Regions from separate parts of the Micromonospora sp. NPDC048830 genome, predicted to be linked through region 1. Evidence: riboswitches for the same ligand, from Rfam matches in the RefSeq annotation. Region 1 holds a riboswitch; each other region holds the start of a gene.
The links. Region 1 has a riboswitch for cobalamin ahead of cobN (cobaltochelatase subunit CobN). Riboswitches for the same ligand answer to the same signal wherever they lie in the genome.

Region 1 (5,643 bases):
CGTACCGCGTCGGGGTCTGGTGCTGCTCCAGCGCCCCGAGCAGCACGTGCAGGCCGTACGTCACCGCCTTGCGGTACCGCAGCACCAGCACCAGGTCCACCGTCGTCATGGTCACATCGTGCCAGCCGGCCCGCCGGCCACCGGCGGGGGCCGAGCGGGCCCCGGCCGGGCCGCTCGGCGCGCCGACGGGCACCATGGGTGGCGGCGCGACCAGGGGAGGAGGCGGCGATGCCGCGGTGGAGCTGGTTCCGGGAGGCCGCCGGTCGGGTACGGCGGGGCTGGCGCCCGGTGGTGGAGGCGACCCTGGCCGCCACGGTCGCCTGGGTGCTGGCCACCCGGCTGCTCGGGCACCCGCAGCCGTTCTTCGCCCCCGCCGCCGCGCTGATCGTCCTCGGTCAGGCCCGGGGCCAGCGGACGCGGCGGGCGGTGGAGGTGGTGCTCGGCGTCGCCGCCGGCGTGCTCGTCGCCGACGTGGTGGTGCAGGCCCTCGGACCGCACACCAGCTGGACGGTCTTCACGGTCATCCTGCTCACCGTCGCGCTGGCGGTGGCCGTCGGCGCGAGCGGCGTGTCCGTGGTGCAGGCCGCCGTCTCCGCCCTGTACCTGGTGGTGATCGCCCCGCCCACGGAGTCGCTGGTCCCGTTCCGGTTCGTCGACGCGCTGGTCGGCGGCGGGGTCGCCCTCGTCGCCAGCCAGCTCCTCGACGCCCGGCGTCCCCTCGCCCCGCTCGTCGCCGAGTTCCGGCAGACCTTCGAGGACCTGGCGGGGCTGCTGTGCGAGGTCGCCGACGCGCTCGACGCCCGCGACGAGACGGCCGCCCTGGCCGCCCTCCACCGGGCCCGGGGCATGGACGCCGCCGTCGAGCGGCTGCGCGGCGGCGTGCTCGCCGCCGGCGAGGCGCTGACCCTGCACGTACGCCGCCGCCGGGACCTGGGCCGGCTGCGCTCGGTGGACCCGTCGATCGGCCAGATCGACTACGCGGTGCGCAACGTGCGGGTGCTCGCCCGGGCCGGGGTGACCCTCACCCGGCTGGGCAGCCCGGCCCCGGCCGAGCTGGGCGCGGCGGTCCGGTCGCTGGCCGCCGCGGTGCACGCCGCCGGCGAGGCGTTCGCCGCCGACCTCGACGGCCGGGACGCCGCCGCCGACGAGCACGCCGCCCGCGCCGAGGACGCCGCGCTGGAGGCGGTCCGGCTCGCCGGCCGGCTGTTCACCTCCGGTCAGACCCTCCCGGTGGCGATGATCGTCGGGCAGCTCCGGGCCACCGCCATCGACCTGCTGCGCGGGCTCGCGCCCGGCGACGACGCGGCCGTCCTCGGCCGCGTCGACGAGGCGCTCGGCCTGCCCGCCGTCTGAGCCGGTCGAGTTCCGGAGACAGCGGCCCGAACGGGAACCTGGGCACGGAGGGCTCAGCCGGCCGCGAGCCAGTCGAGCGCCTGACGCCGGATCGCCTCGGGCACCTCGTGCCCGCCGTCGAACTCGGCGTACGTCACGTCGTGGCCGAGGCCGCGCAGCCGGGGCGCGAGCCGGCGGCTGCACACGTCCACCGGCAGCACCTGGTCGTCGGCGCCGTGGGAGAGGAACAGCCGGGGCCGACCGTGGCTGACCAGGGGCGCGGCGAAACCGGGGGAGAAGGCCAGCACCGCGTCGGCCAGGTCGCCGTTGGTCAGGCCCAGCGAGAGGGCGTACGAGGCGCCGTCGGAGAAGCCGCCGAACGCCACCCGGGCGACCCGGTAGTTGCTGAACGCGTCGGCGAGCAGCGCGTCGATCCGGCGTACGTCGGTGCCGTACCCCTCGACGATCACGTCCCACGTCGACGCGGTCGCCTTCGGCGCGACCAGCAGCAGGTGGTGCGCGTCGGCCAGCGGCAGCAGCAGGTCCAGCCCCTGCCGCGCCGACCCGCCCGCCCCGTGCAGCAGCAGCACCAGCCGGTACGGCCGGTCGTCGGCGCGCTCCGCCGGGGCGTACAGCAGGGCCGCCGGCTCGCCGCCGGGGCCCGGCACGGTCACCAGGCCGCGCTGGGCACGGGTGACCGGCGGGCCCGGGCGGGCGGTCAGCCGCCCGTGTCGGTGGTCCTGCGCCGGTTCCCGGTGCGCCGGGGCGGGCTCGGTCAACTCGTTCTCACCTCGCGTCGCGGGACGCTTCACCGCCGTCGGTCGGCGGCGACGCCGGTTACCCGCCGGAGCAGCGGTTAACCGGCCGTCGTGCCGCGCCGGTACCGACCGGCGTCACGCCCGGCTCCGGCGGGCCGCCGGCAGGCGATGGAAGACGTGGTGGTGGGAACGCTCTCAGGTGTGCGATCGTCGGCGGGGCCGCGCGTGGGCGGCGCCGGGCACGGGGAGAGGAAACGGCACTGTGAACAGTTCCACCGACGTCACCGAACCGGCGGCCGCTCCGGCCGTCGCCCGGCCGGTGCTGGCGGCGCGCAACGCCGTGGCCGTCGTGTTCGCCCTCAACGGCCTCGCCTCCGCCGCCTGGTTCTCCCGGGTGCCGGCGGTCAAGGAGGCGCTGGAGCTCAGCGCGGGGCGGCTCGGGCTGCTGCTGCTGGCGGCGTCCATCGGGGCGCTGGTGGCGATGCCGACGTCCGGCCTGATCACCCAGCGGTTCGGGGCGGCCCGCACGGTGGCGTACAGCACGGCGCTGCTCACGCTGGCGCTGGCCGTCATCGGGCTGTCCGCCGGCCTCGCCGGCTGGCTGCCCGGGGTCGCGGTCGGCCTGTTCGCCCTCGGCTACGGCTCCGGCACCTGCGACGTGGCGATGAACATCGAGGCGACGGGGGTCGAGCGGCGGCTCGGCCGGACGATCATGCCCCGGTTCCACGCGGCCTGGAGCCTCGGCTCGGTGGCCGGCGCCGGCCTCGGCGCGGGGGCCGCCCGGCTCGGGTTCCCGCTCGCCGCGCACCTGGCGGTGCTCGCGGCGGTGGTGCTGGTCGGGACGCTGCTCGCGGTCCGCGCGTTCCTGGCCGCCGCGCCGGCCCCGTCGACGGACGACGCGAAGCCGGGAGCGGACGCCGCCGCCCGGCGCCGCGCCCAGCTGGCGGCCTGGCGGGAGCCGCGCACCCTGCTCATCGGCCTGCTGGTGCTGGTGGCGGCGTTCACCGAGGGCACCGCCAACGACTGGGTCGCGGTGGCCTTCGTCGAGGGGTACGACCTGAGCGAGGCGGCCGGCGCGGCCGTGTACGGGGTGTTCGTGGCGGGCATGACCCTCGGCCGCACCGCCGGCACGGTGGCGCTGGACCGGTGGGGGCGGGTGCCGGTGCTGCTCGCCACCATCTCGGTCGCCGGGGCCGGTGCGTCCGTCGCGGTGCTCGCCGGGTCCGGGCTCGTGGCGATCGTCGGCGTGGCGCTGTGGGGCATCGGCGCGTCGCTCGGCTTCCCGGTGGGCCTGAGCGCCGCCGCCGACGACGAGGAGCGGGCACCCGCCCGGGTCAGCGTCGTCGCCGTGCTCGGCTACACCGCGTTCCTCGGCGGGCCGCCCCTGCTCGGCTTCCTCGGGGACCACGTGGGCACCCTGCGCGCCCTGCTCGTGGTGCCGTTGGTGCTGCTGCCCACCCTCGCCCTGGTTCCGGCCACCCGCCCGCTGAAGCGCTGAAGGCTCCCCGCCGACGGCGGCGGCCGTCCGGGTCCACGGTCAGCTTCTTCTCACCCGGCTCGCAGCCGGTTGCCAGCCGGCGGTGCTGCACTGGGGGAGACGCCCAGGAAAGGGGTCGGACATGGGCTGGTTCAGCCGGCGTCGGCGCGCCGCCGACGGGACGCCGACGAAGCTCGACCGCGAGGCGAACGCCGACGACCTCGCCGCCCTGGAGGCGTTCGTGCGGACCCGCCGGGGCGTGGAGTTCTATCTGGAGCCCGAGACCACGGCGACCGACACCACGGTGATGGCGATCGCCCACGACGGCGAGTGGATCCGCCGCCGGACGGGCTCGCCCCGGGCGGCGGCGCGGATCGCCCAGCGGCACGCTGTCCCGCTGTACGAGGCGGCGCGCACCGGGTACCCGGAGCGGATGCGGGCCTGGAACCGCGCCCACCCCGAGCGCCGCCTGCGCTGACCCGGCGGGCCCCGGGACCTCGCGGGCGACTCGGCTCCGAAGGGGTCCCTTGGGGCAGGTGGGGACGCGTTCCCGACCGGCCGGACGGGGCCGCCGCGCGGGCCGGCCGTGGGACGCGCCGTTGACCGGCGGCGCGCGGGTGTGGCAGCATTCGCGGCCTGACGGCAGTGAAGGAAGCCGGTGCGATTCCGGCGCGGTCCCGCCACTGTCACCGGGGAGCGATCCCCCCTCGTGAGTCACGGCCGTGTGTCTGCGGTTGGAAGGCCGGGGGTGAGCGTCGATCCGGGAGCCAGGACACTTCGGCCGTCGGGACGACCCCAGGGCGTGGACACCCGAGGAGGACCCGATGACGCACGCCGACGACCACCGTCTGCGCCGGTCAGCGCGTGGCAGCAGGCCCGCGGCCGGCCGCCGACCCGAGCCGCCGCCCGGCCGCGCCCGGCCCGTCGTCCGCCGCTGACGTCCGCATCCCGCACGCCGAGGTCCGTGCCTCGGGACCGCCGACGTCCGCGCCCCCGCCCCGCCGGGTCCTCGCCCGCCCGGCCGGTCGGCCCCCGCTGACCCGGCACCCGGTCCGCCGTACCCGCTGAGCCCGCGCCCATCCCCTGCCCGCCGACGGCCGCTCGCCGCCGGGGGCATCACTCTCCGGAGCCGTTCGTGCGCATCCTGCTGCTGTCCACCGCCGACACCGACCTGCTCGCCGCCCGCGCCAGCGGCGCCGACTACCGGCTGGCCAACCCGGCCCGGGTCGCCGCCGACGCCGTGTCCGCGCTGCTCGACGGCGTCGACCTCGCCGTCGTACGGCTGCTCGGCGGCCGGCAGGCGTGGCCGGACGGCCTGGCCGCGGTGCTCGCCTCCGGCGTGCCGACCGTGGTCCTCGGCGGCGAGGCGGTGCCGGACGCGGAGCTGATGGCGGTGTCCACCGTGCCCTCCGGGGTGGCCACCCAGGCGCTGGCGTACCTGGTCGAGGGCGGGCCGGACAACCTGGCCCAGCTCGCCCGGTTCCTCTCCGACACGGTGCTGCTCACCGGCGAGGGCTTCGCCCCGCCCGCACCCACCCCCGCGTACGGCGTCCACGGCGACCGCGAGCCGGTGCCCGGCCGCCCCACCGTCGGGATCGTCTTCTACCGGGCGCACACCCTGGCCGGGAACACCGCGTTCGTCGACACCCTCGCCGACGCGGTCGACGCGGCCGGCGGCAACCCCCTGCCCGTCTACTGTGGCTCGCTGCGCGGCCTCGCCCCGGGCGACGGGCCCCTCGAACTGTTCGCCCGCTGCGACGCGCTCGTCGTCACCGTCCTGGCCGCAGGCGGGACGGTCCCCGCGGACGCCTCCAACGGCGGCGACCCCGACGCGTGGGACGTCGGCGCGCTCGCCGCCCTCGACGTCCCGGTGCTCCAGGCGCTCTGCCTGACCAGCACCCGCGACCAGTGGGCGGCCAGCGACGCCGGCCTGTCCCCGTTGGACGCCGCGATGCAGGTGGCCATCCCCGAGTTCGACGGCCGGATCGTCACCGTGCCGTTCTCGTTCAAGCGCATCGACGCCGACGGGCTGTCGGTCTACGAGCCCGACCCGGAGCGGGCCGCCCGGGTCGCCGG
Region 2 (5,643 bases), on a different contig from region 1:
CTGCTGATCGGCAACGAGAAGCTCGCCCGGACGGCGAACCGGCTGCTGTTCGACCGGGGGGTGCTCGCGTTCATGGTGGAGTTCCCGGTCACGCCGACCGGGTCGTCCCGGTTCCGGCTACAGGTGCAGGCCGCGCACCGGCCCGAGGAGGCCCGGAAAGCGGCCGCGATCATCGAGGGCGCCATCGCGGACTCGCGGGCGTACCTGTCCAGCGCGTTCGGCAGCGCCCCCCGGTAGGCCGCCGGCCGGGACGCCGGGCCACTCCCGGCCCGGCGCCCCGGCCGCAGTGCGACATCCACGACTCCCGGACGTGGCACTATGGCTCTCACCTCCGCGGAGCGCACGCTCGGATAGGTTCGTGAACGATGCCCCTGTCTCGTCGCCTGGTCGTCTCAGCCGTCGTCGCCACGGTCGCCCTGGGCGCGGGGGTCACCGTCGCCCTCCTGGCCGGCGGCGACGACCCGCCGTACCGGCCGCCGAGCTCGCACGTGGTGCAGCCGGGTGCGCCGGGCCAGCCGGGCAGGACCCTGTCGGGGGAGGACCTGTCCAAGGTCCCGCCGCCCAGGTTCACCGCGGCCGACACCCTGTTCATCCAGGGGATGATCCCGCACCACGCGCAGGCACTGGAGATGACCGCGCTCGTGTCGGGCCGTACCACCAACCCCGACCTGACGCTGCTCGCCAAGCGGATCGACGCGTCGCAGCGTGAGGAGATCACGCGGATGCAGCGGTGGCTGGAGGAGCGGGACGTGCCGAGCGCGGGGCCGCAGGCGGGTCATGCCGGGCACGGCAAGCTCATGCCCGGGATGCTCACCCGCGAGCAGTTCGACCAGCTCGAGCAGGCGCGGGGCGCGGAGTTCGACCGGCTCTTCCTGACCCTCATGATCCGCCACCACGAGGGGGCGTTGGCGATGGTGCGGGAACTCTACGCGACGGGCGGCGGGCTCGAGCCGGCCAGCGACCAGTTCGCCCGTGAGGTCGACTCCGACCAGAGCATCGAGATCGAACGGATGCGGCAGATGCTGGCCGAGTTGGGCTGACGCCCGCGCCCGCCGAGAGGAAATGGGAAGGGGCACCGCGGCTCGATCGCCTCGAGTCGCGGTGCCCCTCCGGTCAGGCCAGTGTCTACAGCGTCGCGGCCAGATCCAGGATCGACTGCTTCAGCCTCTGGTGCCCGGCACCGTCGAGCTTGTTGCAGACCGCCCGCAACTGGGCGACTGCGGCGTCCCGGTCGCCGTTGGCCGTGAACGCCTCGGCGCGCGCCAGGAACTCGTCGACCTGGAACCGCAGCGGTTGACCGATCGCGTCGGCGCGTACCAGTTGGTCGAAGTAGGCACGCGCGAGCGCGAAGCTCGGCGTCCAGGTGACCTTCGGCTGGCGCTGGGCGTTGAACTGGTCGAACCGCACCTGCGCGGCCGCCTGGATCTCCGCCGGCGACAGGTGCTCGCTCGGAACCAGCTTGAACACGTCGAACCCGCGGGAAATCTCGTTTCCGTAGAGGTTGCCGTTGTACCAGTACGCCGACCAGAACCCACCGAACCGGAACAGCGTGCCGTCCATCGGCCCGCGGTCGAAGAACGCGATCTCGCGCGGGTTCGCGGAGTCGGTGAAGTCGAACACGGAGATGCCGCCCTGGTACCAGGCCTGCATCATGATGTCCCGGCCGGGCACCGGGATGAGCGATCCGTTGTGCGCGACGCAGTTCTCCAGCGTCGTCTGGGGGACCGGCAGCTTGTAGTAGCTGGCGAACTCCAGCTTCCGGTCGACGATGTCGAAGATCGCGTTGGCGCCCCACTGCGGCTGGTCCGTCTCGCGGCAGCGCGCGGCGCCGCCGCCGCCCCACTCGTCGGTGAAGACCACCTTGGTGCCGTCGTTGTTGAACGTCGCCGAGTGCCAGTACGCGAAGCTCGGGTCGGCGACCTCGTCGATCCGGCGGGGATTCGCCGGGTCCGAGATGTCGATCAGGATGCCGTTGCCCTGGCACGCGCCGGCGGCCAGCCCGATCTCCGGGTACGCGGTGATGTCGTGGCAGGCCTGGGTCCTGGGCGTGGGCGACCAGGCGGTGCCGGACGGGTGCAGGGGCGTCGGCGGGTCGTTCTGCAGGCCGTCGATCCGGCCCGTCTCGGGATCAGTGAAGAGCCTCGGCTGGTTCACGACGGCGGCCTGCTGGGGCGCCGACAGCGGCACCTTGATGACGTCGATCCGCCACCGCACCGGGTTCTCGCCCGTCGCGGGATTGTCGTTGCAGCCCTCCATGGTCGTGGCCGGCCGCGGCGTGGTCGTGCCCGAGACGTAGACGTAGACGTTGGCCGCGTCGTCCGGGTCGGTCACCACGGTGTGCGTGTGCGAGCCGCGGCACAGCTGGACGGCAGCGACCTGCAGCGGGTTGCGTACGTCGCTGATGTCGAAGATCCGGACGCCCTGGAAGCGGGTGCCCACGTTGGGGTCCGTGCCGCAGTCGACCCGCCCGCGGGTCTCCTCGACGGACATGAAGAGCAGGTTGCCGTGCACGGAGATGTCCCCCTGCCCGCCGGGGCACACGACGCTGGTGACGAGCGCCGGGTCGGTGGGGTTGGAGACGTCGACGATGTTGAACCCGTTGTAGTTGCCGAGGAACGCGTACCCGCCGCCGAAGGCGAGGTCCGAGTTGGCGTACCGGCTGGTGCCGGGGTTCGTCGGGTCGAAGAAACCTGCGGGCTTGTCGCGGTGGGCCACGTGTTCCAGGCCGCTGATCGCGGACTGCGCGTCCAGCCAGCCGGCGCCCAGCCCGACCCGTGGGTCGGGCTCCGCTGCCGAGGCCGTGCCGGGCAGCGCACCGACCAGGAACAGCCCTGCGGCCATCAGGCCGAGCACCCGCCGGCCCCCAAATGTTCCAGAACTCTGACGTGTCATGTGCCGCCTTCCGGTCGAAGGACCCGACGCGACGTGCGGTCGGTGCGAGAGCGTCGTGCAGGTAGGACCGTACCGCCGCCGGTCAGCCGGTCGATAGAGGCTGTGGGATATGGGCATATTTATGTTTGTGGCGGGTGGCGAGCAATGGGTGGTCATCGTGGTGTCGCAGATGGTCGTGATCCGCCGACTGCAGGGGCGCGGCCGCTCCGGCGCCCTCGCCATGGTCGGGGTGGTCTTCGCCGTCTCCTGGCTGATCCGGAACGCACCTCACCGACGCTCCCGCCGGCGCTCTCGCCAGCCAATGAAGGCGACCCACGGCCGCCGTAGCGGCCGGATGGGTCACCGGCTACAGTGGGGCCGCCGTGGTGTACGGGAAGCCGGTGCGATGCCGGCGCGGCCCTCGCCACTGTGATCGGGAAGTCCGCGGCCCTCGTCCTTTCGAGGTCACTGGGCGCCACGCGCCTGGGAAGGCCGGCCACGGACGCACCTCCCGTCAGCCAGGAGACCGGCCACGGCACTGCGTTGCCCCGTCCACGAGGTGCTGGAAGGCGGTCCCGATGCGCGTACGCGCCATGCGGTCCACCCTGTCCCGGCGCGTTGCCGCGCCACTGTCCATCGTGCTCGTCCTGCTCGGCGGTTGCGCCGCGGACGACGAACCCACCGCCGCCGCCGGGTCGGCGTCCCCGGTGACGCTGACCAACTGCGGCTCACCGGTCACCGTCGCCGCACCCCCGCAGCGGGCGGTGAGCCTGAACCAGCCCGCCACCGAGATCCTGCTGGCACTCGGCCTGGCCGACCGGATGGCCGGCACCGCGTACCTCGACGACGCGATCCTGCCCGAGCACGCCGCCGCATACGCGTCGGTGCCGGTGCTGTCGGAGAGGTACCCGTCGCGGGAGGCCCTGCTCGACGCGGAACCGGACTTCGTCTACGCCTCGTTCCAGAGCGCCTTCGGCGACGAGGGCGTCGGCGACCGCGCCGAACTCGCGCGGCTCGGCGTCGGCACGTACGTCTCATCGGCCGGTTGCGCGAAGCAGCACCGGCCGGCGACGCTGACCGTCGACGACGTGTTCGCCGAGATCCGGGACGTCGCCGCCGTCTTCGGGGTGCCGGAACGGGCGGAGAAGCTCATCGCCGACCAGCGGGCCCGCATCGCCGCAGCCGCCGTCCGGCTCGGCGGCGCGCGCGAGGTGTCGGTGCTCTGGTGGGACGCCGGTACCGACGCGCCGAGCGTGGGCGCCTGCTGCGGCGGCCCCAACATGATCATGTCGGCGGTGGGGGTCCGCAACGCCTTCGGCGACCTCTCCGGCAGTTGGGCCGACACCAGTTGGGAGACCGCCATCGAGCGTGACCCCGACGTGATCGTGCTGGTCGACGCCACCTGGGACCCGGCCGCCGCGAAGAAGGCCTTCCTGGCCCGGCACCCCACCCTGAAGAACCTGCCCGCGGTCGCCGGGCAGCGGTTCGTCGTCATCCCCTTCTCGTCCACCTCGGCCGGAGTGCGGGTGGTGCGGGGTGTCGAGGCGCTGGCCGAGGGGGTAGCGGCGCTACCCGGAGCGGGCAGCTGAGCGCCGTGCTGGCCCGTACGGCCGCACCCGGCCACACCGTCGAGGCCACCGGCGTCGCCGAGGCCACCCGGTCACGCCGATTCGACACGGGGCTGCTGGTCACCCTGCTCGCGACCCTGATCGTGTCGATCGGTGTCACCGTCACGCTCGGCCCGGCGGACATCTCGGTGACGACGGTGTGGGCGGTGCTGGCCGACCGCCTCGGTCTCGCCGACGCCGACGTGCCGCTGCTACGCGAGCACATCGTCTGGCAGCTGCGCCTGCCGCGGGTGCTCGGCGCGGCCGTGCTCGGGGGAGGGCTGGCCGCGGTCGGCGCGGTGATGCAGACCGTCACCCGCAATCCCCTCGCCGACCCGTACCTGCTCGGGGTCTCCTCCGGGGCGTCGCTCGGCGCGGTCGCGGTCCTCGTCGTCGGCCTCGGGGGTGGGGTCGCCGCCCTCACCGGAGGCGCGTTCGCCGGCGCGCTCGCGGCGTTCGCCGTCGTGGTCGCGGTCTCCGGCGGGCGAGCCGCGCTCGCGCCGACCAGGGTGGTGCTGGCCGGGGTCGCCGTCGCGCAGCTCTGCGCGGCGGCCACCTCGTTCGCCATCGTCTGGGTCGCCGACCCGCACGCCACCCAGAGCATCGCCTTCTGGCTCTCCGGCTCGCTGGCCCGCGTCGACTGGACCGCCCTGGCCTGGGCCGCACCCGTCCTGGCCGCCGTGCTCATCCTGCTGGCGGCCCACGCCCGCGCCCTCAACGCCTTCGCCTTCGGCGAGGACGCCGCGGCGAGCCTCGGCGTCCCGGTCACCCGGGTACGGTGGCTGCTGCTGGTCGCCACCGCGCTGCTCACCGCGGCGCTGGTCGCCATCAGCGGTGCGGTCGGCTTCGTCGGGCTGATCCTGCCGCACGCCGCCCGGTTCCTCACCGGAGCCGACCACCGCCGGCTGCTGCCCGTCGTCGTCCTCGGCGGCGCGATCTTCCTCGTCTGGGTGGACACGGCCGCGCGGACCCTGTTCGCGCCCCGGGAACTGCCGGTCGGCGTGCTGACCGCGCTGCTCGGCGTGCCCGCCTTCGTCGTGCTGCTCAACCGCCAGCGGGTGGGCGGCTGATGCTCACCGTCACCGGCGTCTCCCTGTCGGTCGCGGCCCGACGGATCCTCGACGACGTCACCTGCGCCGTGCCGGCCGGCAGCCTCGTCGGGCTG
Region 3 (5,643 bases), on a different contig from region 1:
ACCGGGCGCAGGCCATCGAGGGTGGACCCAAGGAGGTCGACGAGGTGGCGGCCCGGGCGGCGGTACGCAGCTACCTCGCCGCGGCCGGCGTCACCAACCACTCCGTCGAGTTCCCGGTCGTGGACGGGGAGAAGCTCGTCCGCGTCCACGTCACGGTCACCTACGACCGGTACGTGCTCGGCCTCTTCGGCTTCGGCAACACCGTCACCGTCTCCGGTGAGGCCACCGCGCGGGCCCTCACCGGGGGCCCGTAGAAGGGAAGGCACGCCATGGCCGCACCGGGTCGCTCCGCCGCACGGCGGACCGGGCAGTTCCTCACCGGGTTCGGCGCGCTGGTCGTGCTGGTCGCGGTGCTGGTCGGGGCGCCGGTGGCGCTGATCGCGTTCGCCGGCAACCCGCTGCCCGACCACGTACCCACCCTCGCCGAGATCGGCACCGCGCTCACCAGCCGGGACGACGGGCAGCTCTTCCTGCGCGCGCTCGCCCTGGTCGGCTGGTTCGGGTGGGCCACGTTCGCCCTCTCCGTGCTCGTGGAGCTCGGCGCGCAGGCGGTGCGCCGGCCGGCCCCCCGGCTGCCCGGGATGAGCCGGCAGCAGCGGGCCGCCGCCGCGCTGGTCGGCTCGGTCGCGCTGATCATCGCGGCGAGCCCGGCCGCGAGCGCGGCGACCGTCCTGACCGGCCCGTACGCGGCAGCCGCCGCCCCGGCGGCGGTGCAGCCGGCGGCGACCCACCGGACGGCGGCGACCCTGCCGCCCGCCACGGCGGCCCCGGTGGCCGCCCGACCCGGGCCGGCGACGGTCGCCACGGCCGCCGCCGAGACGCCGGACCAGACGGGACCGACGGTGTACCGGGTGGCCAAGGGCGACTATCTGGGCAAGGTGGCCGAGCGCTACCTCGACGACTTCGACCGCTACCGGGACGTCGCGAAGCTGAACCGGCTGCGCGACCCGGACCGGATCCAGCCCGGACAGTTGATCCGGCTCCCGGACGAGAGCCAGGACGGCGGGGCGCGCCGGCACGCCACCGGCCGGCTCGTGGCCCGGCCGACGACCCCCGCCCCCGGCACGGTCACGCCGCCGGCACCCCCGGCCGCGCCGTCCGAGTCCCCCGCGTCCCCGGCCAGCCCGGCCGCTCCCGCCAACCCGGCCGGACCCGGCGCTCAGGTGGGAGAGACCCCCTCGTCGCCCCGGACCACCCGTCCCTCGCCGGGACCGTCGGCCGCCCGGCCCCCGGCCGGGTCGTCCCAGTCGACCCAGCAGGTGGCCCAGCCGCCCGGCGGCGGGCAGCCGGCGATGGCCGCCGGGGCGTCCCGGGCCGGCGAGGAGGACCGGGTGAACCGGCCGCTCGCGGTCTCGGCGGTGCTCGCCGTGGCCAGCATCGTCGGGGCGCAGATCGGCGCGGTCCTCGGGCTGCGCCGCCGGCCCGCCACCGCCGCCCGGGGCGGCGCCGCCGCCCGAGCCGCCGGCGCCGCCCGGACCACCACCGCCCGGGCGACCGCCGGCGCGCGGGCCTTCGTCACCGGCCGGCACCGCCGGGGCTGACCTACCGGGGCCCCCGAACAGCGGCACCGGGGCCCGCCGGGGCCGGGCCGAACAGCGGCACCGCGGCCGGCCGGGGCCGGGCCGAACAGCGGCACCGGGGCCGGACCGTGCCGTGCGGCGCGGGTCAGGGCAGGCGGGTCTGCAGCACTCCGTCGACCACCCGGCACGGCAGCACCTGCTGGTCGTTGGCGGCCGGGCCGTGCACGACCTCGCCGCCGTTGAGCCGGAACGTGCTGCCGTGCCACGGGCAGACCACGCAGGTGTGCCCGTCGACCTCGGTGACCTCGCCCTGGCCGAGCGGGCCGCTCTGGTGCGGGCAGCGTTCCAGCATCACGGTGACCTCGTCGCCGTGCCGGTACACGATCACCGAGACGTCGTCCACCTCGCGGGTGATCAGCTTCCGCTGCGGCAGCGCGGCCATGTCCGCGACAGCCTTCCAGCCGTCGCTGATCCGGTGCAGCTCGGAGACGCTCTGGTTGACCTGAGCCGCCTGCTTGTACGCCAGGTGCCCGCCGATGTACGCGCCCGTGCTCGCGGCCGTCAGCCCGAGGTACGCCAGCATCCGCCCCGTGCCGTGCCGGCCCTGCCGGCGGGCCGCCAGCGAGCCCGCGTACAGGGCGAGGGCGACGGTGTTCGCGGTGGCGTGCACCAGGCCGACCCGGCGCTGGTCGCGGGCGAGGGCCGCCCAGTCGTTCAGCCCGGCGACCGCGGCCGGGAGGGCGCTGATCGTGCCCAGCCCGACCAGCGTGGTGGCGGCCCGGCGCTGCCCCGGCAGCAGGTCGAGCACGGCGGCGCTGATCCAGGCGCCCACCGGCACCTGCACCATCGCGGGATGCAACGGGTGCCCGAGGAACACCCCGTGCAGCAGGTCGCGGACCCGCTGCGGTCGGAGGGTGGCCTGGACGGCGCGCTGCAACCGGTCGCCGGTCCGGTCCAGCGCCGGATTCTGTTCGAGTTTCGTCAAGAGTGCCCGCATGCCGTCCGACTTCCCGGCGGAAGCGACCGCAAACCGGGCGACGGCGACAATTCGCGCCGGCCGCACGGAAGCGGACACCGGCATGTCGCCGACACAGGGCCATCCTCTCGACGCGGACACCGCCACATCGCCGCCATGGCGCCAGCGGATCAGCCCGGCCAGCGGTCCTGGTGGACGGCCGCGGCGAGCGGGCGCGGCTGGCGCCAGCCGTGCCGGGCCAGGTCCGGTACGGCCTCCAGGTGGGTGACCGGCCCGACGCAGAGCCACGCGACCGGCCGGATGCCGTCCGGTACGCCCAGCAGCTCGGCGAGGAACGGCTCCCGGTAGAAGGAGACCCAGCCGACGCCGAGCCCCTCGGCCGTGGCGGCGAGCCAGAGGTTCTGGATGGCCAGGCAGACCGAGTAGAGGCCGGCGTCGGCGATGGCGTGCCGGCCGAGCACCGCCGGACCGCCCCGGTCCGGGTCGTAGGTGACCACGATCGACAGGGTCGACTCCAGCACCCCGTCGATCTTGATCCGGGCGAACCGCTCGGCGGCCACCCCGTCCAGGGTGGCGGCGAAGGTCTCCCGCTCGTCCTGCACGTGCCGGTGGAAGCGGCGGCGGGTGTCGGCGTCCCGGATCAGGACGAAGTCCCACGGCTGCGAGTAGCCGACGCTCGGTGCGGCGTGCGCCGCGGCGAGGACGCGGTGCAGGCTCTCCTCGGGCACCGGCTTTCCGGTGAACTGGGCTCGGACGTCACGGCGACGGTGGATGGCGTCGTAGAGTTCCACGGCAGGCTCCCGCTGCGCTCGGCCCGCCCCGGCGGGCGGGCGGTCGACGTGAGGCCGGTCTTCGGACTCCCGGATCGACGCCTGGCCGTCCGCCTTCCCAGCCGTACGGCCAGTGGCTGCGCTCTGCGCGTGGACGGTGGCTCCCCGGTCACCGCGGCGGGCCCGTGCCGGATTCGCACCGGCTTCCCGATTCTCCCCACTCGCGTGGGGCACCTCACATGATCGTGCCGCCGCCGATGCTACTGGACATGCGGTCGCGGGCGGGGCCCGCCGAGACCATCGTGGACGTCGACGGCCCGACCGCCCGGGCGCTGGCCGACGCGTTCCGCGCGTTCGAGGCCGAACCGGCGGCGGCGGTCGCCGTGCTCTGGGGTGCCGGCGGGACGTTCTGCTCGGGCGCGGACCTGAAGGCGATCGGCACCCCGAGGGGCAACCGCGTCGAGCCGGACGGCGACGGCCCGATGGGCCCGACGAGGATGCGCCTGTCGAAGCCGGTGATCGCCGCGATCTCCGGGTACGCCGTGGCCGGCGGGCTGGAGCTGGCGCTCTGGTGCGACCTGCGGGTGGCCGAGTCGGACGCGGTGCTCGGGGTGTTCTGCCGGCGCTGGGGGGTGCCGCTGATCGACGGCGGCACGGTGCGGCTGCCGAGGCTGATCGGGGAGAGCCGGGCGCTGGACCTGATCCTCACCGGCCGGCCGGTGCCGGCGGACGAGGCGTACCGGATGGGGTTGGTGAACCGCCTGGTCGCGCCGGGCGAGGCCCGGGCGGAGGCCGAGCGGCTGGCCGCCGAGATCGCCCGCCATCCGCAGACCTGCCTGCGCAACGACCGGGCGGCGGCGCTGGCCGGCACCGGCCTGCCCGAGCCGGAGGCGCTGGCGGTCGAGCTGGCGTACGGCGTGGAGTCGCTCGCGGCGGGCGCGGCGGCGGACGCGGCGGCGGGCGCGGCGGCGGGCGCGGCGGCGGGCGCGGCGGCGGGCGCGGCGGCGGGCGCGGCGGCGGGCGCGGGCCGGCACGGCGCCCCGGCCTAGCAGCGCTAGCGCAGGTTGCGGAGGGCGTCCTCGATGGCGCGGTGGAACGTCGGGTACGCGTAGATCATGTGGCGCAGTTGGCCGAGCGGCACTTCCGCGTGGACCGCCACCACCAGCGCGGACAGCACCTCGCCGCCGGCCGGCCCGACGGACGTCGCCCCCACCAGCACGCCGCGGTCGGCGTCGGCGACGAGCTTGATGAGCCCGTCGGCGCGGTGGATCCAGCCCCGGGCCGACGAGCCGAGCCGGCTGAGGCCGACCTGCACGTTGATCCCGCGCTCCCGCGCCTGCCGCTCGGTCAGCCCGACCGCGCCCACCTCGGGGTCGGTGAAGGTGACCCGGGGCAGCGCCCGGTAGTCGGCGTGGGGCACGCCGGTCGAGCCCGCCATCCCGCTCAGCGTGGTGCCCGCCTCCGGTCCCGGCTGCGCCTGCCGGGCCCGGTCGAGCACGTCGGCGACCACGATCGCCGCCTGGTACATGGCGACGTGGGTGAACGGGCCCTCGCCGGTCAGGTCGCCCACCGCCCAGATCCCCGCGGCGACACGCATCCGGTCGTCCACGGCGAGATGGCGCCGGGACGGGTCGAGGCCCACCGTCTCCAGGCCCAGCTCGTCGAGGTCGGCCCGCCGGCCGGTCGCCACCAGCAACTCGTCGGCGGCGATCGTGACGCCGCCCGCGCCGTACAGCGTGAACGCCCGCCCGTCGTGCGCGATCCGTTCGATCCGCAGGCCGGTCTCGACGCGTACCCCGTCGGCGCGCAGCGCGGCGGCGGCCACCTCGGACGCCTCGGGCTCCTCGACGGCGAGCACCCGGTCCTGCGCCTCGACGATCGTCACGGCGACCCCGAACCGGGCGAAGACCTGGGCCAGCTCCAGCCCGATCGCGCCGCCGCCGAGGACCAGCAGCGAGCCCGGCAGCTCCTCGACCTCGATCGCCTGGTGGTTCGTCCAGTACGGCGTGTCGGCCAGCCCGTCGATCGGCGGGACGACGGGACGGGTGCCCGTGCCGAGCACGACCCCGTGCCGGGCCTGGAACACCTGGTCGCCGACGCGTACCCGGCCGGGGCCGTCGAGCCGGCCGTCGCCCCGGACGAACCGGCCACCCTTGTCGGTGAACCGGCGTACCGCGACCGTGTCGTCCCAGGTGTCGGTGGCCTCCTCGCGGATCCGCTTCGCCACCGGCGCCCAGTCCGGCTGGACCCGGGCCGTGCCGGCGAACTCGTCGACCCGGCGGGCCTCGGCGAGCGCGTTCGCCGCCCGGATCATCATCTTGCTCGGGACGCAGCCCCAGTACGGGCACTCCCCGCCGACCAGGCCCCGCTCGATTCC

Region 2: linked by a shared signal. The riboswitch ahead of ACGFIZ_RS30370 (ABC transporter substrate-binding protein) and the one ahead of cobN (cobaltochelatase subunit CobN) in region 1 are both predicted to bind cobalamin.
Region 3: linked by a shared signal. The riboswitch ahead of bluB (5,6-dimethylbenzimidazole synthase) and the one ahead of cobN (cobaltochelatase subunit CobN) in region 1 are both predicted to bind cobalamin.

The regions. Positions count from the first base shown of each region.
Region 1 covers NZ_JBICUP010000025.1:50,948-56,590, forward strand. Annotated here, with positions in the region: gene ACGFIZ_RS21245 (TIGR04013 family B12-binding domain/radical SAM domain-containing protein) at 1-109, opposite strand, end outside; gene ACGFIZ_RS21250 (aromatic acid exporter family protein) at 229-1,353, shown strand; gene ACGFIZ_RS21255 (alpha/beta hydrolase) at 1,407-2,111, opposite strand; gene ACGFIZ_RS21260 (MFS transporter) at 2,353-3,588, shown strand; gene ACGFIZ_RS21265 (hypothetical protein) at 3,710-4,045, shown strand; cobalamin riboswitch at 4,216-4,345, shown strand; gene cobN (cobaltochelatase subunit CobN) at 4,703-5,643, shown strand, end outside.
Region 2 covers NZ_JBICUP010000056.1:31,523-37,165, forward strand. Annotated here, with positions in the region: partial or broken gene ACGFIZ_RS30355 (aminotransferase class I/II-fold pyridoxal phosphate-dependent enzyme) at 1-237, shown strand, start outside; gene ACGFIZ_RS30360 (DUF305 domain-containing protein) at 366-1,040, shown strand; gene ACGFIZ_RS30365 (LVIVD repeat-containing protein) at 1,126-2,841, opposite strand; cobalamin riboswitch at 3,239-3,421, shown strand; gene ACGFIZ_RS30370 (ABC transporter substrate-binding protein) at 3,450-4,460, shown strand; gene ACGFIZ_RS30375 (FecCD family ABC transporter permease) at 4,466-5,548, shown strand; gene ACGFIZ_RS30380 (ABC transporter ATP-binding protein) at 5,548-5,643, shown strand, end outside.
Region 3 covers NZ_JBICUP010000001.1:411,758-417,400, reverse strand. Annotated here, with positions in the region: gene ACGFIZ_RS02065 (hypothetical protein) at 1-254, shown strand, start outside; gene ACGFIZ_RS02060 (LysM peptidoglycan-binding domain-containing protein) at 270-1,541, shown strand; gene ACGFIZ_RS02055 (Rieske 2Fe-2S domain-containing protein) at 1,666-2,517, opposite strand; gene bluB (5,6-dimethylbenzimidazole synthase) at 2,667-3,287, opposite strand; cobalamin riboswitch at 3,322-3,519, opposite strand; gene ACGFIZ_RS02045 (crotonase/enoyl-CoA hydratase family protein) at 3,536-4,315, shown strand; gene ACGFIZ_RS02040 (dihydrolipoyl dehydrogenase family protein) at 4,321-5,643, opposite strand, start outside.